2 linked regions of the Sphaerisporangium krabiense genome follow. The protein of the gene in region 1 interacts with the protein of each later gene in a pairwise test. Links are inferred from orthologs where the notes say so. Each region holds a gene or a part of one and is shown in the gene's direction. Other genes may lie near its edges.

What was found.
Region 2: the proteins of ligA (region 1) and leuS interact in binary tests that used the Escherichia coli proteins (3 or more experiments, as listed by UniProt). The link is inferred for Sphaerisporangium krabiense from one-to-one orthologs.

What each region holds. Positions count from the first base shown.
Region 1 is NZ_JACHBR010000001.1:3,951,850-3,963,030, forward strand. Bases 4,062-7,060 are described here. They hold ligA (NAD-dependent DNA ligase LigA), read left to right. Parts: upstream 4,062-4,440; coding sequence 4,441-6,681; downstream 6,682-7,060. Other genes in these bases: BJ981_RS17505 (hypothetical protein), read left to right, coding at 4,062-4,187; BJ981_RS17515 (SDR family NAD(P)-dependent oxidoreductase), read right to left, coding at 6,692-7,060. Outside these bases: BJ981_RS17495 (peptidase domain-containing ABC transporter), read right to left, coding at 1-2,098; BJ981_RS38245 (hypothetical protein), read right to left, coding at 2,282-2,410; BJ981_RS17500 (methionine synthase), read left to right, coding at 2,602-3,612; more of BJ981_RS17505, read left to right, coding at 3,711-4,061; more of BJ981_RS17515, read right to left, coding at 7,061-7,633; BJ981_RS17520 (TetR/AcrR family transcriptional regulator), read left to right, coding at 7,891-8,466; BJ981_RS17525 (putative bifunctional diguanylate cyclase/phosphodiesterase), read left to right, coding at 8,786-10,858; Asp-tRNA(Asn)/Glu-tRNA(Gln) amidotransferase subunit GatC, read left to right, coding at 10,995-11,181. UniProt on the Escherichia coli protein: DNA ligase that catalyzes the formation of phosphodiester linkages between 5'-phosphoryl and 3'-hydroxyl groups in double-stranded DNA using NAD as a coenzyme and as the energy source for the reaction.
Region 2 is NZ_JACHBR010000002.1:136,091-147,375, forward strand. What follows is about bases 5,321-8,423. They hold leuS (leucine--tRNA ligase), read left to right. Parts: upstream 5,321-5,692; coding sequence 5,693-8,155; downstream 8,156-8,423. Other genes in these bases: lexA (transcriptional repressor LexA), read right to left, coding at 8,287-8,423. Also shown: BJ981_RS28715 (long-chain-fatty-acid--CoA ligase), read right to left, coding at 1-797; BJ981_RS28720 (GMC family oxidoreductase), read left to right, coding at 982-2,529; BJ981_RS28725 (cytochrome P450), read left to right, coding at 2,576-3,835; BJ981_RS28730 (hypothetical protein), read right to left, coding at 3,848-5,197; more of lexA, read right to left, coding at 8,424-9,000; transcriptional regulator NrdR, read left to right, coding at 9,670-10,131; BJ981_RS28750 (vitamin B12-dependent ribonucleotide reductase), read left to right, coding at 10,279-11,285.

The sequences.
Region 1 (11,181 bases):
CGTGGCCGCCGCGTTCGACGACCCGGCCCTCGCGCAGCACGAGGATCAGGTCGGCGTCCCTGACCGTGCTCAGGCGGTGCGCGATGACGATCCTCGTCTGGCGCAGGCCGGACAGGCGCGCCTCGATCGCGGCCTCGGTGGCGGTGTCCAGGTGGCTCGTCGCCTCGTCGAGGACGAGCACGCGCGGCTCCGACAGCAGAGCCCTGGCCAGCGCGATCCGCTGGCGCTGTCCTCCGGACAGGCCGTGGCCCTCCGGCAGCGGCGTGTCGTAGCCGAGCGGCATGCGGGCGATCTCGTCGTGCACGCAGGCGAGCCGGGCGGCGGCGACCACCCGCTCCAGCGGCGCGTCCGGGACGCCGAGGGCGATGTTGTCGCGGATCGTGCCGGAGAACAGCGCGGGATCCTGGGTGACGACGCCGAACCGGCGCCGTAGCGCGGGCGTCCACGCGGCGGGCGGGGCCACGCCGTCGTAGCGGACCTCGCCCTCCTCGGGCGCGTACAGGCCGAGCATGATCCGCGCCAGCGTGCTCTTGCCGGAACCCGAGCGCCCGACCAGCGCGATCTTCTGGCCGGGCCCGGCCAGCAGCGACACCTCGCGCACGGTCCACGCCCCGCGCGGGTCGTACCGGAAGCCGACCCCGCGCAGCTCGACGGCGCCCCGGAGCTCGGGCAGGCGCGGCTCGTCCCCGGCGCCAGGCTCCGGGTCGGCGTCCAGGATGTCGGCCAGCCTGCGGACCGCCGCGCCGGCGACCTGCATGCGCTGCACGGCGCTCATCAGCGAGTTCAGTGGCGTGATCGCGGCCAGCGCGACGGCGTTCAGGGCGAGCAGCGTGCCGAGCGTCATGTCGTGGGCGAGCACGCGCCAGGCTCCGGCCCACAGCAGGACCATGGGCGTCATCACGTGGATCGAGGTCTGCGCGGCCACCACGCCGCCGACGGCCCGCGTGCCGCGCGCGGCGGCGTCGAGCTGGACCGCGAACAGCTCCGCCCACCGGTCGATCACCCGCCGCTCGGCGCTCATCGCCTTCAGCGACTCCACGCCCCGGATCGACTCGATCAGACGGCCGTGGGCCTCCGCCTGCGCGGCGAGCTGCCGCTGCGCCAGCGCGCCGGTGCGCCGCCGCGTGCCGAACAGCAGCAGGGCGTGCGCGGCGACGATCCCGAGCAGGCAGAGGCCGAGCACACGGTCCCCGGCCATGACCAGGGCGATGTAGACGACGGCGAGCGGGCCGTCCAGCATCGCGGGGAGCACCTGGCCGGTGGCCAGCTCCCTGATCGCCGTGACGCCCTCGGCCCTGGCGACCAGGTCGCCGGTGCCGCGCAGGGCGAAGAACCGGTACGGCAGCGAGAACAGGTGACGCACGGTCTCGGTGGTGAGGTGGCGGTCGGCGCGCGTCTGGAGCGCCGCCAGCATGCGCACGCGCGCGAGGCCCAGCGCGAGCTGGGCGCCCGCGGCCACCGCCACGCCGGCGCCGATCAACGGCAGCGGGTCCGCGGAACCGGACGGCAGCACCCGGTCGACGATCAGTCCCGAGCCGAGCGGCAGCACCAGGCCGAGCGCCTGGAGCAGCACCGAGGCGAGCACGATCAGCGCGACCAGGCCGCGCGAGCGGCGCAGCGCGTCCAGGAGCATGCGCCGCCGCCAGGGCCGCACGGGCGGGTCGATCCGTCCTGGACGGAAGCCGGGGCCGGGCGTGGGGACGATGACGACGCCGGTGAAGCCGGCGGCGAACTCCTCGTGGGTGAGCCGCAGGCGGCCCCGTGCCGGGTCGGCGACCTCGACACCCCGGCGCCCGTGGCGCTCGACGACCACGAAGTGGCCGGACCTCCAGTGCGCGATGGCGGGCAGGGCCAGCCGGCCGAGCCCGTCCGGGGCGATCCGCATGGCGACCGGCGCGAGGCCGTACTCGCGGGCGGCGGCCACCAGCGCGCGTGCGGTCGTCCCGTCGCGGGACAGGCCGACCCTGCCGCCGACCTCGCGGAGCGTCGTGCGCAGCCCGTGGTGGCGCAGGACCATCGTCAGGCAGGCCGCCCCGCAGTCCGTCATGGTGTTCTGCCGCACCACCGGGACGCGGCGGCGCCGGGCCCGTCCGGACACCCGTCCTCCCCTTCCTGGCGTTCCCTGGCCCGGGTCGCCGTACGGCGGACCGCGACGGGCGGGCCCGGGGCGGCGACCCCGTCCCGGGCCCTTGTGTGAACGGATCGGCGGCCCGCCGGGTACGGCGGGCCGCCGGTCTCGGTGCGGAGCGTGCGCCCGCCGGGCGTGGCGGGCGCGCCGGACTCACACCGAGACGCAGATGCCCGGCGGGTCGATGTAGAGGCCCATCGAGACCTCCGGCTTCTGACCTCCGCTGAGCTGCTCCAGCTCCTCGTCGCCGAGCACCTGCCCGGTCGTCTCGTTCTGGTCCACGCTCACCCCTCCTTTCGTCGAACCTTCACGGGCCGCCGGATCGCCCCGGCGGCGTTCCCGGGGGTCGGCCCGGTGGTCCAAGGAATATGGGGCCGCTCTTGTAATCGGCTTGGACAGGACTGAACAGCACGGGACGGCTCCCGCGGCGGGCGCGTCACCCGATCGCCCGGCAGTCCCTAAGCTTGCGGCTTGTGAGCGAGTTTCCGTGGGGCGAGGCCAGCGCGACGGGGGTGGGCTCCCACCCGGGCGCCGACCATGTCGAGACGTTGCGGACGGTGTTCGGCGAGGTCCCCGATCTGCCGTACCTGCCCGAGCTTCCCGACCGCGGCGTCGGCGCCGACATGGTGGGGCGCACGGCGTCGCTGCTGGTCGACCTGCCGGTGGAGGTCCAGCCGTCCGGGTGGCGTTTCACCGACAGGCCGGGCCGCGACCTGCGCAGGGCCAGGGAACACCTCGCCCGCGACCTCGACGGCCTGGAGGAGGTCGCCCAGGGGTACGAGGGCCCGCTGAAGATCCAGGTCTGCGGGCCGTGGACGCTCGCGGGCACCGTCGAGCTGCGCTACGGCGACCGCACGCTGGCGGACCCGGGCGCGGTCCGCGACGTGGCCGAGTCGCTGGCCGAGGGGCTCGCCGCGCACATCGCCGCCGTGCGGTCGCGCGTGCCGGGCGCCACGGTGGTGGTCCAGCTGGAGGAGCCCGGCCTGCCGGGGGCGCTCGCCGGGACGGTGCCGACGGCCTCGGGGTTCGGGCGGCTGGCCGCCGTGGAGCCGCCGATCGCGGCCGAGCGGCTGCGCGCGGTGCTCCCGCCCGAGGTGTTCACGGTCGTCCACTGCTGCGCGCCCGAGGTGCCGTTCGACGTGCTGCGCTCGGCCGGGGTGCGGGGCGTCTCGCTGGACGCGGGGCTGCTGCGGCGCAGGGACGAGGACAAGATCGGCGAGGCGATCGACCGGGGGACGGCGCTGTTCCTCGGCGTCGTGCCCGGCACGGATTCCCGGCTGCCCGACATCGGCGTGGTGGCCAGGCCGGCCGTCGAGCTGTGGCGCAGGCTCGGCTTCGCGCCCGCCGGCCTGGCGCGCCAGGTGGTGCTCACCCCGTCGTGCGGGCTGGCCGGCGCCTCGCCCGGGTACGCCAGGGCCGCGCTCGCCCGGTGCCGCGAGGCCGCCCGCGTGCTGCGCGAGGACCCCGAGGACGAACGGGACTGAGCCGGCCGTCTCCCGCGAGTGCGGTTCAAGTGCCTCGCAAGCGGCGTGCCCTATTCCTGGGAGTCGTGGAACGACCCAGGAATCCGGGAGAGAAAGTCATGCGCAGCGGTCTTCGCGTCCTGCTCGGCCTCACCACCGCCGCGGCCCTCGGCCTCGGCCTGCCCGCCGCGGCCTCCGCGTCGGCCTCTGTGCCGGCCTCTGTGTCGACCTCGGGGGCCGCGGCCGGCACGGCCACGGCCGCCGAGAGGTGGGAGTGGGGGCCCACGGCGTCCACGGACTTCAAGGGCTGGGCGTCGGGCGAGATCCGGACGACGCGGTCCGGCCTGCGGATCAGCGGCGACGTGTACGACGGCGGCGGCGCCCGCACGTGCACCTGGCTGAAGATCAAGTGGCTCACCGACCGCGGCAAGTGGCGCACCGCGACGTACAAGAACTGCTCGCAGTCCAGGACGCGGTCCTTCCGGATCAACGCCGGGTACATGCTGACCTCGTCCGCCAAGGTGTGCCGGGGCACCTCGGCCCGCGTCACGGGGAAGTGCTCGCACTGGGAGGGCGTGTGGTCCCAGGGCGGCTGACCACGAAAGCCTGATAAGTCGGCAAATAGTGGTTGTCCCGGTCTTTGCCGGACACCCTGGTTCTTCAGGCGATCCCGGGTGGACGGCGCCCGGGATCGCCTGTTGCGGCACGGGTCCGTTTCGTGGGGAAATGTCGGTGCGGGATGGCATGGTGGAGGTAACGATTGCCCAGGTAGAGCGCCGATCCGCGGACGCGAGCACGCGCCGCTGCCCGTAGCGTTCTCCTTGGGCCGCACGAACGAGGGGAGACGGCATGACTGCCGAGGTGGAGGGCGTTCCGGTGTCCGCGCTGGACCGCCACGCCGAGCTGGCCGAGCTGGCCGAGGAGGCCAACTGGCGCTACTACGTGCTCGACGCGCCCACCGTGAGCGACGGCGAGTACGACTCCTGGATGCGCGAGCTGCGGGAACTGGAGGAGGCGCATCCCTCCCTCGTGACACCGGACTCGCCGACGCAGAAGGTCGGCGCGCCCATCTCCACCGACTTCACCCCGGTGCGCCACCTGCGGCGTCTGGAGAGCCTCGACAACGCGTTCAACGACGCCGACCTCGCGGCCTGGCAGGCCAGGGCCGAGCGACTCCTCGAACGCGACCCGGCCCCCTACCTGTGCGAGCTGAAGATCGACGGCCTGGCCATCGCCGTGGTCTACGAGAAGGGCAGGCTGGTCAGGGCCGCCACGCGCGGCGACGGCCGGGTGGGCGACGACGTCACGGCCAACGTGCGCACGATCGCCAACATCCCGCACCGCCTCCACGGCGACGACGTGCCGGACCTGCTGGAGGTCCGCGGCGAGATCTACCTCACCGTCGACGGCTTCGTGAAGCTGAACGAACAGCTCGTCGCCGCCGGCAAACCGCCGTTCGCCAACCCGCGCAACTCGGCGGCCGGGTCCCTGCGCCAGAAGGACCCCCGGATCACCGCCCAGCGCGACCTGAAGATGATCGCGCACGGCGTCGGCGTGTGGGAGGGCTCGGCTCCGCTCCCCGCCACCCAGTCCGGCGTGTACGAGCGGCTGCGCGACTTCGGGCTCCCGGTCAGCCCCCTCTACAAGGTCGTGGACACCCTGACCGCGATCGAGGAGTTCATCGAGAACTACCGGCAGCACCGCCACGACACCGAGTACGAGATCGACGGCGTGGTGGTGAAGCTCGACCGCATCGAGCTGCAGCGCCAGCTCGGCTCCACCTCGCGGGCCCCCCGGTGGGCGATCGCCTTCAAGTACCCGCCGGAGGAGGTCAACACCAAGCTGCTCGACATCCAGGTCGGCGTCGGCCGCACCGGGCGCGTGACGCCGTACGGCGTGATGAAGCCCGTGGTCGTGGCCGGGTCCACGGTCGAGCGCGCCACCCTGCACAACGCCTCGGAGGTCGCGCGCAAGGGCGTCCTCATCGGCGACACGGTCGTGTTGCGCAAGGCCGGGGACGTCATCCCCGAGATCGTCGGGCCGGTCACCGCGCTGCGGGACGGCGGCGAGCGCGAGTTCGTCATGCCCACCCACTGCCCCGAGTGCGGCACCGAGCTGCGGCGCATGAAGGAGGCGGACGTCGACATCCGCTGCCCGAACGCCCGGTCCTGCCCCGCCCAGCTCCGCGAGCGCATCTTCTTCGCGGCCGGGCGGAAGGCGTTCGACATCGAAGGGCTCGGCTACGTCGCCGCCACGGCGCTGACCGCTCCGTTGCCGCCGCAGGAGCCCCCGGTGCGCACCGAGGCCGACCTGTTCGACCTCACCATGGAGCAGCTCCTGCCGATCAAGTCCGTGGTCCGCGACCAGGACACCGGCCTGCCGAAGACCGACCCGGAGACCGGCGAGCCCAAGGTCGTCACGTTCTTCGCCAACATGAACGGCGAGCCCAGCAAGAACGCCGAGCACATGCTCGCGGAGCTGGAGCGGGCCAAGTCGCAGCCGCTGGCCCGGGTGCTCATCGCGCTGTCGATCCGGCACGTCGGCCCCACCGCGGCGCAGGCCCTGGCCACGACGTTCCTGTCCCTCGACCGCGTCTTCGGCGCGTCGGAGGAGGAGCTGGCCGCCGTCGAGGGGGTCGGCCCGACGATCGCCGCGTCGATCCGCGAGTGGTACGCCGAGGACTGGCACCGTGAGATCGTCGACCGGTGGCGGGCCGCGGGGGTGCGCATGGAGGACGAGCCGCCCACCGGGCAGGGCTCGCAGATCCTCGCGGGCCTCACGCTCGTCGTCACCGGCACCCTGGAGGGCTTCACCCGTGACGAGGCGGGCGAGGCCGTCCAGGCGCGCGGCGGCAAGGTGACCGGCTCGGTCTCCAAGAAGACCGACTTCCTGGTCGCCGGCGAGAACGCCGGATCCAAGTTCGACAAGGCGCTCAAGCTCGGCGTCCCCATCCTGGACGAGGAGAACTTCCGCGTCCTGCTCGACAAGGGCCCCGACGCCGTGGTCCCGGTCTCGGAGGACGCCCCGGAGGCGGCCCCGGAGGAGAGCGCCGAGGAGAGCGCCGAACAGAGCGCCGCGAGCGCCGGCTGACGGCCGGAGGTCACGCGTCCAGCATGTCCGTCGTGACCTCCCACAGCCGGATGGCGGCCTCGGGGTCGAGGGCGTACTCCGCGACGCCCCTGCGCTCGCCGCCGGGCCGGTGCGGCTCCGCCTCCTGGCAGTCCTCGAAGTAGCGCCCGCCGACGCCGTCGAGCAGGGGAGAGGCCGCGAGCAGCACGGAGGTGGCGGCGCCCTGCTCGGGGGTCCGCCAGTTGATCTGCCGCAGACCGGACGCGGCCCGCATGCGCTCCAGCTGTTCCTCGCTGACGTGGCGCTGCAGGCGGGTGCGGATGCCGCCGGGCATCAGCGCGTTGGCGGTGACGCCGTCGTCGGCCCAGCGCCTGGTGGCCTCGACCGCCAGCAGGACGTTCGCCGTCTTGGACTGGCCGTACGCGGACCAGGGCTCGTATTCGCGGTCGCGGAAGTGGATGTCGTCGAAGACGATCGGCGAGCGCAGGTGGCCGCTGGAGCTGACCGAGACGACGCGGGCGCCCCCGGCGCGGGCGAGCGCCCGGTGGAGGCCGGTGGTGAGGGCGAAGTGGCCGATGTGGTTGGTGGCGAACTGCAGCTCCCAGCCCTGCGGCGTGCGGGTCTCCGGGGTGGCCATCACGCCGGCGTTGTTGACGAGGATGTGCAGCGGGCCGTCCCACGCGGCCGTGAAGGCGGCGACGGACGCGGGGTCGGTGAGGTCGAGCCGCGCCACGAGCACCCGCTCGCCGCCGGTGGTGGCGGTGATGTCCTCGGCCGTGCGCTCGCCCGCCGCGGTGTCGCGGACGGCCAACGTGACCTCGGCTCCCGCGCCGGCGAGCGCGCGGGCGGTCTCGACGCCGATCCCCGAGGCGCCGCCGGTCACGACGGCGCGTCGGCCGGTGAGGTCGACGCCCGCCACGACCTCGGCGGCGGTGGACGAGGCGGTGAAGGGTGTGGTGACGCGTGCGGCCATGGTCTTTCCCGTCTGAGCGGTCGATGGGTGCCGGTGGAGGGCCCGATCCGGACCTCCGGCGAGGTCGAAGGGTGGCGATCGGCGCGGGTGGTCCCGGTACGATGACGCTATCCGGAGGATCCTCCGATAGAGCCGACTCTAAGCGGAGGATCCTCCGGATGGCAAGCCGGGGCATGCCGTCCGGACGCCGGCGGTCCGGGTCATGACCGGCGGCCACGAGATCGGCCGTCAGGCCAGGAGGAACCAGGAGGAACACCGTGGAGCCCAGCGGCGCCCGACCCCTGCGCGCGGACGCCCGGCGCAACCGCGACCGCCTGCTCGACGTCGCCGCGCGCGTGTTCTCCGAGGACGGGCCGGAGGTGACGCTCGACGCGGTCGCCAAGAAGGCGGGCGTCGGCATCGGCACGCTGTACCGGCACTTCCCCACGCGCGAGGCCCTGGTGGAGGCCGTGTACCGCGAGGAACTGGCCCGCCTGTGCGGGGCCGCGGCGGAGCTCCTGGAGTCCATGCCGGCCGACCGGGCGTTGCGGGCCTGGATGGACTTCTTCGTGGACTACGCCACCAAGAAGCGGGAGATGGCGGACGCGTTGCGCGCGGTGATCGCCTCCGGCGGCGACCCCTACTCCGAGAGCCGCGCCCGCATGACGGACGCCGTGACGAGTCTGCTCCGGGCCGGCGCCGCGGCGGGGACCGTCCGTGAGGACGTGCTGCCCGAGGACGTCCTGGCGAGCCTGACCGGGCTCTCCATGGCGGCGCGGGAGCGCCGTGACCAGGCGGCCCGCATGCTCGACCTGCTCATGGACGGCCTGCGCCACACCGCCGCCCCCCGCTGACCCCGGGGCCGTGCGGGGACCGGCCCGCCGTCGTCGGAGGGTTCGCGCGGCCCTACCGAACCTGGACACCTGCGCGGAAGCCGCGCGGCGCGGGCGCCGGTGAATCAGAATGGTCAAGTGCGGGTCAAACCGCGTGTGGACTCTTGTGGAGGGTTCCAGGGGGCATTTCACGGGATCCGGACCGGCTGGGGGAGCCGGCGGAAGGGTGACAGAACACGAGGTCCCGAAATATTCGGTGACGCAACGTGCCCAACCGGTTTCGCGAAGTGGCCCAAAGGCCGTACCCTCCCATAGTGACCTCTTGGGGGTTTACTTGCCTATGACGGACCCATCCGACACACGCGACACCGCACCGCGCCCGTTCTCCCCGCTCTGGACCTACATCACGGGAGTCGTGGTCACGGGGCTCGCGGCGCTGGGCGTCGCCGAGGTGCGGCTCGGTGTCTGGGAACTCGTCACGCTGGCGCGCACCTCGCTGTTCTGGGTGCTGGTGGTGCTGGTCGTGCTCGGGGAGCTCCGCCCGCTCGTCGTCTCCACCTCGCGCCTGGTCGGCGGCACCGCCACCTCGACCATGTTCACGTTCGCGATATTGCTCTACTACGGCCTCTCGGTGGCCGTGCTCATCCACGGGCTCGCCCTGGTGGTGAGCGGCCTGTCCCACCGCAGGGCCTGGCACCGCGTGGCGTTCAACGTGGCCCAGGTCACGCTGGCGTCCACCGCCGCCGGGGTGGTCCTCGGCCTGTTCGGGCACCATCCGCGCCCGGCCGTCCCCTGGGTGCCCGAGGGCGTCGACATGACGGCGGTCGCGCTCGCCGCCCTCGCCTACTTCGCCGTCCGCGGCGTGCTCGTCTGCGGGGCCGTCGCGCTGCACGAGCGCCGCTCGCTGGCCCGCGTGCTGCGCACCACGATCGGACACCAGAGCGTGGTCTACGCCGCGCTGCTCGGCCTCGCGCCGCTGGTCGTGGTCGTGATGAGCCGCTCGCCCGCGCTGGTCCCGCTGTTCGTGGCGCCGCTGGCCACCATGTACTTCACCGCCTCGATGTCGGTGCGCCGCGACCACCAGGCCATGCACGACGGCCTGACGTCCCTGCCGAACCGCAAGCTGCTGATCCTGCGCACCGAGGAGGCCCTGGCGGAGGCCCGCGACGACACGCGGGTGGGCCTGCTGCTTCTCGACCTGGATCGCTTCAAAGAGGTCAACGACACGCTCGGGCACCCCGTGGGGGACCGGCTGCTGCAGATCGTCGCCCACCGCCTCACCCACAGCGTGCGGCCGGGCGACGTGGTGGCCCGGCTCGGCGGCGACGAGTTCGCCGTCCTGCTGCCGACCGTCCGGGACGCCATGGCCGCCCGCGAGGTCGCCGCGCGGCTGCGCGCCGCGCTCACCCAGCCGGTGCGCCTGGAGGGCATGACCTTCGACATGGACGCCTCGGTCGGCATCGCGCTCTACCCCGACCACGCGCCCGACTTCGAGCTGCTCCTCCAGCGGTCCGACGTCGCGATGTACTTCGCCAAGGAGGGCCGCACCGGCGTCGAGGTCTACAACGCCGAGAAGGACCGCAACTCGCCCGAGCGGCTCAACCTGCTCGGCGACCTGCGCAGGGCCGTCGGCGGCAGCGACCTGCGCCTGCACTACCAGCCCAAGGTGAACCTCGCCTCCGGCATGGTCGAGGGGGTGGAGGCCCTGCTGCGGTGGTGGCACCCGGAGCGCGGCCCGATCTCCCCGTCCGACTTCATCCCCCTGGCCGAGCAGTCCTACCTGATGCACCAGATCACCCAGCACGTGATCGACGCCGCGCTGGAGCAGGCCGCCGACTGGTGGCACGCCGGGCTGGAGGTGCCGATCTCGATCAACGTCTCGGCCCGCGACCTGCTCGACTCCGCGCTGCCGGACACGCTGGAGGCCGGGCTGGACCGCCTCGGCCTGCCGCCGCGGGCGATCCAGCTCGAGGTGACCGAGCGCATCCTGATGACCGACCAGGCGTACACCTCCGACTCGGTCCACGCCCTGGTCGAGCTGGGCATCCCCTTGTCCCTGGACGACTTCGGCACCGGGTACTCCTCGCTGGTCCGGCTCCAGCGCCTCCAGGTGTGCGAGGTGAAGATCGACGCCTCGTTCGTGCAGCAGCTCGGCAAGTCGATGGACGACGAGCGCATCGTCCGCTCGATCGTCGACCTGGTCCGCTCGCTCGGCCTGCGGTCGGTGGCCGAGGGCGTGGAGACCGAGGAGGTCGCGCGCCGCCTGCGCGACATGGGCTGCGACGCCGCCCAGGGCTGGCGGTTCGCCGAGCCGATGCCCGCCGAGGACGCGACCGGGTGGCTGCGGGCCCGCATGGGCGGGGCCCCCGACTCCTACGACCGCCGCGGATCCGCCGAGGTGACGGCCTGCTAGCCCCTGGCCGGGCGCCCGTGGCGCGGCGGAGGGTCCAGTCCGGCCGAACGGAGGTTAATGGTTCGGCCACGTTCGGTCACGCGCCCTAGGATGATGTCACTGTCCGATTGCCATCCATGAAACGGGTTAACGACTCATGTCCGCCATAACCCGCGACGAGGTCGCTCACCTCGCCCGGCTCTCCCGGCTGGCGCTGAACGACGCCGAGCTCGACCACTACGCCACCCAGCTCGACGCCATCATCGGCGCGGTCGCGCGGGTGTCCGAGGTCGCCACCGACGACGTCCCGCCGTCCTCGCACGCGCTGCCGCTCACCAACGTCT
Region 2 (11,285 bases), on another replicon or contig:
AACGTCACCCGCTCCTCGCGCATGAGCGCCAGCGCGCCCGCCGGGTCGAAGCGCGGCATCAGCACCAGGCTCGCCCGCCGCCGGAACCCCACGTTCATGATCACGGTCTGCCCGAACGAGTGGAACAGCGGCAGCGTGGCGAGCAGGACGTCCTCGCCGGTCCGCTCGAACATCTCGTCGGAGACGATCGCGTTCATGAGCATGTTCTGGTGGCTGAGCTCGGCGCCCTTCGGCTGCCCGGTCGTGCCGCTCGTGTAGAGGATCACCGCCGTGTCGTCCGGCGCGGTGGCCGTGGTCTCGAACGTCTCGGACCGGCCCCGCAGCGCGGCCCACAACGTCTGGACGCCGTCGATGCCCGACTCGACGGCGAGCGGCGTGGCGGGCAGCAGGAAGAAGCCGTCGGCGTGCGGCCCGTCCGGGACGGCCTCGCGGTAGGCGGCCAGCCCGCGCTCCCCGAGCGGCAGGTCCGGGGTGCCCTCGAAGCAGAACAGCGCCTTGGCCCCCGAGTCGCGCAGGTGGTAGGCGATCTCGCGCGGCTGGAGCAGCACGTTGAGCGGGACGACCGCGGCGCCGGCCTTCAGCACGCCGTAGTAGACGACGGGGAAGTACGGCAGGTTGGGGCAGGCCAGGGCCACCGTGTCGCCCGGTCCGACGCCCCGCGAGGCGAGGAGGTTCGCGACCTGGTTCGCCAGCGTGTTCACCAGCGCGTACGACATCCGGGCGTCGCCGGACACGATCGCCGTGCGGTCGGGGTGTTCGCGGGCGCTGTCCTCCAGGATGACGGACAGGTTGAGCATGGGCGGTCTCCTCCTTTGGTGCGAGGGCCTCGCGAGGGCCGGACGGGGGCGGTCACGCGGTCGCGAGGCTGGCGTCATCCTGGCAGCCCGGCGGCAGTAACGCTACTAATCGGTAACGAGCGTGGACGGAGGGCGATGACCGGGCGTAAGTACGTGAGCAGTTGCGTACGACCCGGAGGCGGCAATGCAGTACGACTACGTCATCGTCGGCGCCGGCGCGGCGGGCTGCGTGCTCGCCAACCGGCTCTCGGCCGATCCCGCCGTGCGGGTGCTCCTGCTGGAGGCGGGCGGCGCCGACCGGCGCATGGAGATCCGGGTCCCCGCCGCCTTCTCCAAGCTCTTCAAGACCCGCTACGACTGGAACGTCACCACCGCCAAGCAGGTGGAGATGTCCGGGCGCGAACTGTACTGGCCGCTCGGCAGGACGCTCGGCGGGTCGACGTCGATCAACGCCCAGATGTGGGTGCGCGGCCACCGGGCGGACTACGACGGCTGGAACCTGCCCGGCTGGTCCTATGAGGAGGTCCTGCCGTACTTCCGGCGCAGCGAGCGGCGGATCGGCTCCAACCGGGGCGGGGTGTACGGCACCGGCGGGCCCATGTTCGTCTCGGAGTTACGCGCTCCCAACGAGGTCACCCTGGCGTTCCTGCGCGCCTGTGAGGAGGCGGGGATGACCCGGCTGGAGGAGCTGAACGGCCCCTCCAACGAGGGGTTCTCCCAGACGCCGGTCACCCAGGAGCGCGGCAGGCGGTGGAGCGCCGCCGACGGCTACCTCAGGCCCGCGATGAGCCGTCCCAACCTGACCGTGCTCACCGCGGCCCCGGCCCGCCGCGTGCTGCTGGACGGCTCGGGCCGGGCCACGGGGGTCGAGTACGGCGAGGGCAGGCGGGTGACGGCCGCCCGCGAGGTGATCGTCTCGGCCGGGGCCGTCGGGTCGCCGCGGCTGCTCATGCTCTCCGGCATCGGCGACCCCGCCGAGCTGCGGGCCGCCGGGGTCGAGCCCCGGCACGAACTGCCCGGGGTGGGCCGCAACCTCATGGACCACCTGGCGGCCGGGATCGTCGTGGCGTGCCCGGCGCCGGTGACGCTGGCCTCGGCCGAGTCGCTCGGCAACCTGGCCCGCTACCTGTTCGGGCGCGGCGGGCCGCTGACCTCCAACGTGGCCGAGGCCGTCGCCTTCCTCAGGACCACTCCGCAGGAGCCCGCCCCCGACATCGAGCTGATCTTCGCGCCCGCGCCGTTCGTGGACCACGGCCTGAGCAGGCCGCCCGGGCACGGCGTCACCGTCGGCGCGATCCTGCTCCAGCCGGAGAGCCGCGGCCGGGTCACGCTGGACGGCGAGGGCGGCGTCGTGGTGGACCCCTGCTATCTGACCGCCGAGGCCGACGTGCGGCGCCTGGCCGCCGGGCTGGCGCGGGCGCGCGAGATCACCGAGACCGAGGCGCTGCGGCCGTACGCGGGGGGGCCGATGCGGCCGTACGGCGGGGAGCGCACCCAGCCCGAGCTGGCCCGCTACGCGCGCGAGACCGCCGAGACCCTCTACCATCCCGCGGGCACGTGCAAGATGGGCATCGACGACGACGCCGTGGTGGACCCTTCGCTGCGCGTGATCGGGGTGCCGGGGCTGCGGGTGGCGGACGCCTCGGTGATGCCGACGCTGAACCGCGGCCACACCCAGGCCCCGACCATCATGATCGCCGAAAAGGCCGCCGATATGATCCGCGCCTCTTGACGGCCGAAGAGATCTTGCCAACGATGGACGCGGAGGTGTGGGGGCGATGACGCTTGCTGTCACGGACATCGACCTGTCCGACATCCCCTTCTGGGGGTTGCCGCAGCACGAGCGCAACGACGCCTTCCGGCGGCTGCGCGAGCTCGACCGGCCGGCCTTCATGGCCGAGCAGCGCATCCCGTTCATCGGCGGCGGCAAGGGCTACTACGCGCTGGTCCGGCACGCCGACGTGACCGAGGCCAGCCGCAACGCGGGGGTCTTCAGCAGCGAGCCGACCTCCAACAGCATCCCGGACCTGCCGAGGTGGCTCGCGGTCTACTTCGGCTCCATGATCAATATGGACGATCCCCGGCACGCCCGCCTGCGCCGGATCGTCTCGCGCGCGTTCACCCCGCGCATCCTCCAGAAGATGGAGGAGGACGTCGCCAGGGCGGCGCGCGAGATCCTCGACGAGGCGATGGCCGAGGGGGCGGGGGACTTCGTCCCGCAGATCGCCGCCCGGCTCCCCGTCCAGGTCATCTGCGACATGATGGGCATCCCGCCGAGATATCACGACATGGTGTTACGGCACACCAACGTCGTCCTCGGCAACGCCGACGTCGAGTACACCGGCATCCGGCCCGACATGAGCCGCCTGAACGTCGCCCGCGGCATCGCCCGGCTGCTGCGCTCGGGCCACGCGCTCAACTCCCTGGCCCGCGGCCTCGGCCGCGAGCGGCGCGCCCGCCCGACCGGCGACCTGACCAGCCTGCTCGTCAACGGCGACGAACACCTGACCGCCCAGGAGCTCGGCTCGTTCTTCATCCTGCTCGTCGTGGCCGGCAGCGAGACCACCCGCAACGCCATCGCCCACGGGCTCAAGCTGTTCACCGACAACCCCGGCCAGCGCGACCTGCTGCTCGAGGACCTGGACGGCCGCCTGCCCGGCGCCGTCGAGGAGATCATCCGCTGTGCCACCCCGGTGATCCAGTTCCGGCGCACGGTCACCCGTGACCACGAGATGAACGGCCAGCGGTACGTCAAGGGCGACAAGGTGCTGCTCTACTACAACTCGGCCAACCGCGACGAGGCCGTGTTCGACGACCCCGACGTCTTCGACATCACCCGCAGCCCGAACCCGCACCTCGGGTTCGGCGGCCCGGGCCCGCACTACTGCCTCGGCGCCCACCTGGCGCGGCGCGAGATCACGGTCGTGTTCCGCGAGCTGTTCTCCCGCGCGCCCGGGGTCCACGCCGTCGGCGAGCCCGACTACCTGCTCTCCAACTTCATCAACGGCATCAAGCACATGGGCTACCGCTTCGCCTGAGCCGGCCCGCCGTCAGGAGGCCGCCACCGGGCGGATCGAGGAGAACACCGTGTTGACGTCCGGCAGCAGCTCCTTCTTGCTCGCCGGCACCGACATGTAGACGACCGCGGGCAGGTCCGCGCCCGTGCTCACCGCCGCGACCACCATCGTGGTCTTGGTCCCGCCCGCCAGCACCTGGTAGGCGACCAGGCGCGCGGGCATGCCCCCGGCCGACACTCGCTGCTCGGCCGTCTTCACGACCTTGTTGCCCGCGGGGAAGAACTTGTTGCGGGCCGCGAACGCCACCGCGCTGATCACCGGGGTCAGCTCGGCGGGATCGGAGGCGGAGTACTTGCCCGCCAGGCTCTTGGCCAGCGGGCCGGTCAAGATCTGCGCGAACACCGGCGCGCCCGAGCCGTCGGTGCCGGCGGGCACGTACTGCCGCGTCGCGAACCCGTAGGTCGCGCGCACGTGCTCGGCGCGCGTGTCCAGCTGCCACGGCCCGCCGAGCCGGGGGACGACCACGGCCGCCGCCTGGTCGGTGAGCGCGCCGGTGCGCGGGGACGCCTCGCCGGAGTACTTCGGGAGCCTGCCGATGGACTGCGGCTTGGTGCTCGCCTGCGTGCCGGACGGCGAGGCCTTGGGCTTGCCCGTGCCCGCCTTGGCGGTCGGCTCCGCCGCGGCGGAGCCGGAGGCGGCGGAGGAGCTGAGCGGGCCGGCCAGGAACGCCCACAGCAGGGCCAGCACGAGCGCGACGGCCACGGAGGCCACGAGCGCGATCAGCCACACCTTCCTGCCGTCGCCGTCCGCCTCCTCGCCGATCGCCTCGTAGTTCTCGCCGAAGACGGTGTTCCACAGCTCCTGCTGGCGCTCGGGCGGCGGCGTCTTCGGGCCGCTGATCTGGCCGGCGGTGACGAACGGCTTGTCGGGGTCCTCGGGAGTGAACGCCGGCCCCTGGTGGCGCGGCGGCTGGTGTCCCGGCTGGTGCCCGCCCCCCGGGCCGCCGGGCCGGGGGCCGCCGGGAGGCGTCGCCGGACCGGGGACGCGCATGGTGGTCTCGGTGCCCGGCGGCACGTAGGGGGGCGCCTGGGGACCGGTGTGCTGGGAGCCCATCTGCCGGGGGTCCATGTGCCGCGGGTCCATGTGCTGCGGCCCGGTGTGCTGCGGGCCGGTCTGGTGGGGGCCCGTGGGCTGCGGACCCGTGGGCTGCGGCGCGTACGAGTCCGGCGGGCGGGGCGGCTGCTGCGGGCGCGGCCCCGTCGCGGGGGCGCCGTAGGAGCGCTGGTCGCGGGCGGGCGAGGCGGGCGGCGGCGGGGGCGGGGGAGGAGGCATTTCCGGCCACGCCGGGGGGCGCGTGGACTGGCTGCTCTGCTCAGGTGCCATCGCTGGCGATCCTCCCGACGTCATGCCCGGATTGGGGGTGCTGCGCATGATCTCATGGGGTGCGGGGGTGTCCGCAGGAGAATGCGAGAATGCCCCAGGCAGCCGCAGCCCTGTCGGATCGGTCGGCGGATCCTGCATCGGCAGGCCCTCTTGCGTGAATTGCGGGCCGCGTTCCCGGCCGAACGAGTTCGCCACGGCGAAAAGAGTAAACTAAAGGGACATATGAGGTCACAACGGATCTATCACCATTAGGTAGCTGTGTGAGAATCCGGAACCTTCCTCTGGGGTGCCCCTGACCCCCGCGGGCGCGGCCCGAACGGGAGGAAGGCGCATTGCCCGCTGCGCTACCCTTGAGCTATGCGTGGCAGGACCCTGCTTCTTGGCGGGCCGCGGCGACCGAGCTGAAGACCGGTCGGCGCGGCTGCCCCTCGTGGACACGGGGGGTTTCTTTATTGGTCCGGCCATCCACGCCGAGTCAACCGAGGGACATGGGCCGTGAGTGACGAGCAGTACGATCCGCAGGCGCTGCAGGAGAAGTGGCAGGCGCGCTGGGAAGAGCTGGACCCGTACCGGGCGGGCGAGGACGCCGCCGACGAGCGTCCCCGCAAATACCTGCTCGACATGTTCCCCTACCCCTCCGGCGACCTGCACATGGGGCACGGCGAGGTCTTCGCCATCGCCGACGTGCTGGCCCGCTACTGGTTCCAGCGCGGCTACAACGTCCTGCACCCCATCGGCTGGGACTCCTTCGGCCTGCCCGCCGAGAACGCCGCGATCAAGCGGAACGCCCACCCCGCCGAGTGGACGTACGCCAACATCGACACCCAGGCCACCTCGTTCAAGAGGTACGGCGTGTCCTTCGACTGGTCGCGCCGCCTGCACACCAGCGACCCCGAGTACTACCGCTGGAACCAGTGGCTGTTCAACCGGTTCTTCGAGCGCGGCCTGGCCTACCGCAAGGGCGGCCTGGTCAACTGGTGCCCCAAGGACCAGACGGTGCTGGCCAACGAGCAGGTCGTCGCCGGCCGCTGCGAGCGCTGCGGCACCGAGGTCGTCCGGCGCGAGCTGACCCAGTGGTACTTCCGCATCACCGACTACGCCGACCGCCTGCTGGACGACATGGCCCAGCTGGAGGGCGGCTGGCCCGAGCGCGTGCTGACCATGCAGCGCAACTGGATCGGCCGCTCCGAGGGCGCCGACGTCCGCTTCGAGATCGAAGGCCGCGACGAGCCGGTCACCGTCTACACCACCCGCCCCGACACCCTGTACGGCGCCACGTTCTTCGTCGTCGCCGCCGACGCGGCGCTGGCCGAGCAGATCTGCGCGCCCGAGCAGCTGCCCGCGCTGCGGGCCTACCAGGCCGAGGTCGCCAAGCTGAGCGACATCGAGCGCCTGGCCACCGACAAGGAGAAGACCGGCGTCTTCCTGGGGCGGCACGCCGTCAACCCCGTCAACGGCGAGCGCATCCCGGTCTGGGCCGCCGACTACGTCCTGTCCGACTACGGCCACGGCGCGATCATGGCCGTGCCCGCCCACGACCAGCGCGACCTGGACTTCGCCCGGAAGTTCGGCCTGCCCGTGCGGGTCGTCGTCGAGACCGGCCTGCCCGACCCCGCCGAGACCGGCGCCGCCACCCCGGGCGAGGGCAGCCTGGTCAACTCCGGTCCCCTGGACGGCCTGTCCAAGGCCGAGGCCATCGCCCGCATCGTCCAGATCCTCCAGGAGCGCGGCACGGGCGCCGCCGCCGTCAACTACCGGCTGCGCGACTGGCTGCTGTCGCGCCAGCGCTTCTGGGGCACGCCCATCCCGATCATCCACTGCCCCGACTGCGGCGAGGTCCCCGTCCCCGACGACCAGTTGCCGGTCACGCTGCCCGACCTGCGCGGCGAGGCCCTGGCGCCGAAGGGCGTCTCGCCGCTGGCCGGGGCCACCGACTGGGTCGAGGTGGACTGCCCCAAGTGCGGCGGGCCCGCCCGGCGCGACACCGACACGATGGACACCTTCGTCGACTCCTCGTGGTACTTCCTGCGGTACTGCTCGCCCGGCTACGAGGACGGCCCCTTCGACGTGGAGCGCGTCCGGCGCTGGGGCCCGGTGGACCAGTACGTCGGCGGCGTGGAGCACGCCGTGCTCCACCTGCTGTACGCGCGGTTCTTCACCAAGGTCCTGCACGACATGGGCATGGTCGACTTCCCCGAGCCGTTCCTGCGCCTGCTCAACCAGGGGCAGGTCATCAACCAGGGCAAGGCGATGTCCAAGTCCCTGGGCAACGGCGTCGACCTCGGCGAGCAGATCGACGCCTTCGGCGTGGACGCCGTCCGGCTGACCATGGTCTTCGCCGGCCCGCCCGAGGACGACATCGACTGGGCCGACCTCTCCCCGGCCGCGTCGCAGAAGTTCCTGGCCCGGGCGTTCCGCGTCATGGCCGAGGCGGGCGCGGCCTCCCCGGCCGGCGCCGACCCCGCCTCCGGCGACCTGGAACTGCGCAAGGTCACCCACCGGACGGTCGACGAGGTCACCCGCCTGGTCGAGTCCTCCCGCTTCAACGTGGCCGTGGCCCGCATGATGGAGCTGACCTCCGCGGCGCGCAAGGCCATCGACGCCGGCCCCGGCGCCGCCGACCCCGCCGTGCGGGAGGCCGCGGAGGCGCTGGCCGTCATGCTGTCGCTGGTCGCCCCGTACGCCGCCGAGGAGGGCTGGGAGCGTCTCGGCCACGGCCCGACGATCGCGCGGGCGGGCTGGCCCGCCGCCGACCCGGCGCTGCTGGTCCAGGAGTCGGTCACCTGCGTCGTGCAGGTGGCGGGCAAGGTGCGGGACCGCCTGGAGGTCTCGCCGTCCATCTCGGAGTCCGCGCTGGAGGAGCTGGCTCTGGCCTCCGAGAAGGTGCGGCCGTACCTGTCCGGGACGCCGCGCAAGGTGATCGTGCGGGTGCCCAAGCTGGTCAACATCGTCCCCTGAGCCCCGCCGGGCGGCATGCGAAACCGCCTGAGCGTTCCCCGCGGGGACGCTCAGGCGGTGTCATGGGCTTCGTCGCGCCCGGGCGGTGGGCGCGGGGGAGCGGCCGGTGCGGCGCCGCTCGCCCGGCTCGGTCAGAGCTTGCGCAGGACCGCGGTCACCTTGCCGAGGACGGTGGCCTCGTCGCCGGGGATCGGGTCGTAGTTGGCGTTGTGCGGCACCAGCCAGACGTGGCCGTCCTTGCGCTTGAAGGTCTTCACGGTGGCCTCGCCGTCGATCATGGCCGCGACGATGTCACCGTTGTCGGCCACCGGCTGCTGGCGCACGACCACCCAGTCGCCGTCGGCGATCGCGGCGTCGATCATGGAGTCGCCTGAGACCTGGAGCAGGAACAGCGTGCCCTCGCCGACGAGCTGCTTGGGCAGCGCGAAGACGTCCTCGACGCGCTCCTCGGCCAGGATGGGGCCGCCGGCGGCGATGCGGCCCACCAGCGGCACGAACGCGGCCGTGGGGCGGGTCACCAAAGGCTCCTCCTCGCCCGGGCCGACCGGGTCGACCCAGAGCGCGGGCTCGCCGGGCAGGCGGACCTCCAGCGCGCGCGGACGGTGCGGGTCACGGCGGAGGTAGCCCTTGCGCTGCAACGCCGTGAGCTGGTGGGACACACTGGAGGTGCTGGTCAGCTGGACCGCCTCGCCGATCTCGCGCATCGACGGCGGATAGCCGCGCTGCTGCACCGAATCGCGGATCACCTCAAGGATCTTGCGCTGCCTCGGGGTGAGGCCCAAGGAGTCACGCCTGCGCACCGCGAGGTCGGTGACGACCGCGCCGCTCTCGTCTTGCTCGTTCATAGTCAACTCCTCCTCGCCGGGCGTCCCCGGACGCGCCGCCACATCAACGCCATGCCCGCCCGGCCGGCCGCCCGTCCGTGTTCCCGATGTCGCACACAGCGACAATAACGCCGTTCAAGATCGTCATCAAACAACTGTTCGAGATAATCCGAACGTGGTCGCCGGTCGGCGCATGACATCGTACGGGAGTTCGATCGATATCGTGTTCGACTTTCGCGATCTTACGCGGGTGAGGCGGGAAAGTCGATCACTTGAGCGATCTCGGTCTGATGCGTCCCCCTCTCCGGTGCTCCGGGCCCGGAGGGGGAGTCGGCGGCGCCGCGCGGCTGCGACACGCCGGTGCGGGGGTCGTTCCCCCTGATCGGCGGGGGGTTCGCGATCCGGGGTGCCGCCGACTTGCGTTCATGGTGCGGCACTCCTACGGTTGGACCACAACATCTAGTACTTACACCGTTGTCGGTAACCCATAGGTTGTGTTTCCGTCGGCGCACTGTGGGCACCCACAGTGCGCGCGCATGCCTATTTCGGTTAATCCGGAATGGGCCCGCGAGCGTGGGGCGAATACGGAAACATGGGGCGGACTTTCCTCGGGGTCGACCCGGGGAGGCCGCATTCACGAGGGTCCGGCCGGGGTGGCCGGTGGGAATCGCGAGAAAACGGAGGCGACACGTGCATTGCCCATTCTGTCGTCATCCAGACACCAGGGTGATCGACAGCCGGTCGACCGAGGACGGCGCGGCGATCAGGCGGCGCCGCACGTGTTCACAATGCGGGCGCCGGTTCACCACCCAGGAGACGGTGTTGCTGATGGTGAGCAAACGCAGCGGCGTGACCGAGGCGTTCTCCCGGGACAAGGTCATCGCCGGCGTGCGCCGCGCCTGCCAGGGCCGTCCCGTCGGCGAGGACTCCCTGGCGCAGCTCGGGCAGCGCGTCGAGGAGAGCATCCGCGCGACGGGCTCGGCCGAGATCGCCTCCCACCAGGTCGGGCTGGCGATCCTCGGGCCGCTCCGCGAGCTCGACGAGGTGGCCTACCTGCGGTTCGCCTCCGTCTACCGCGGCTTCGAGACCCTCGCCGACTTCGAGGAAGAGATCGAGCAACTGCGCGCCTCCCGGGGCGCGGACCAAGACTGAACACTTCAGACACGACCAACACGCCCGGGGAGTCCGGAGGCCGTCGGACGCCGAGGATCTCGCCGGGCGCCGGCGCCGGGGGATGTGCGCGGCGCGCGGATGTGTTCCGACATTAGGGCTCCACGGGGTCCCGGAAGGGGAAAGATCATGACGGAGACGGTGAGCGGCTCAGTGGGGCGCGGGGGCAAGCGGGCCTCCAAGGGCCTGAAGATCAGGCGCATCCACACCACGCCCGGCGTGCACCCGTACGACCAGGTGCGCTGGGAGCGCCGCGACGTCGTCATGACCAACTGGCGGGACGGCTCGATCAACTTCGAGCAGCGGGACGTCGAGTTCCCCGACTTCTGGTCGGTCAACGCCGCCAACATCGTCACCACGAAGTACTTCCGCGGGGCCGTGGGCACCCCGCAGCGCGAGACCGGCCTGCGCCAGCTCGTCGACCGGGTCGTGGGCGTCTACACCCGCACCGGCCGCGAGAACGGCTACTTCGCCTCCGAAGAGGACGCCGAGATCTTCGACCACGAGCTGAAGCACGCGCTGATCCACCAGATCTTCAGCTTCAACTCGCCGGTCTGGTTCAACGTCGGCACCGCCTCCCCCCAGCAGGTCTCGGCGTGCTTCATCCTCGCCGTGGACGACCAGATGGAGTCCATCCTCGAGTGGTACAAGGAGGAGGGCATCATCTTCAAGGGCGGGTCCGGGTCGGGGGTCAACCTCTCGCGCATCCGCTCCAGCAAAGAGCTCCTGTCCAGCGGAGGCACCGCCAGCGGCCCGGTGTCGTTCATGCGCGGCGCCGACGCCTCCGCGGGCACCATCAAGTCGGGCGGCGCCACCCGCCGGGCGGCCAAGATGGTCGTCCTCGACGTCGACCACCCCGACATCGAGGAGTTCATCGAGACCAAGGCCCGCGAAGAGGACAAGATCCGCGCCCTGCGCGACGCCGGCTTCGACATGGACCTCGGCGGCAAGGACATCGTGTCCGTCCAGTACCAGAACGCCAACAACTCCGTGCGCGTCTCCGACGAGTTCATGCGCGCCGTGGAGGCGGGCGAGGGCTTCGGGCTGCGCGCCCGGCTGAGCGGCGAGGTCATCGAGCGGGTCGACGCCAAGGCGCTGTTCCGCAAGATGGCCCAGGCGGCGTGGGAGTGCGCCGA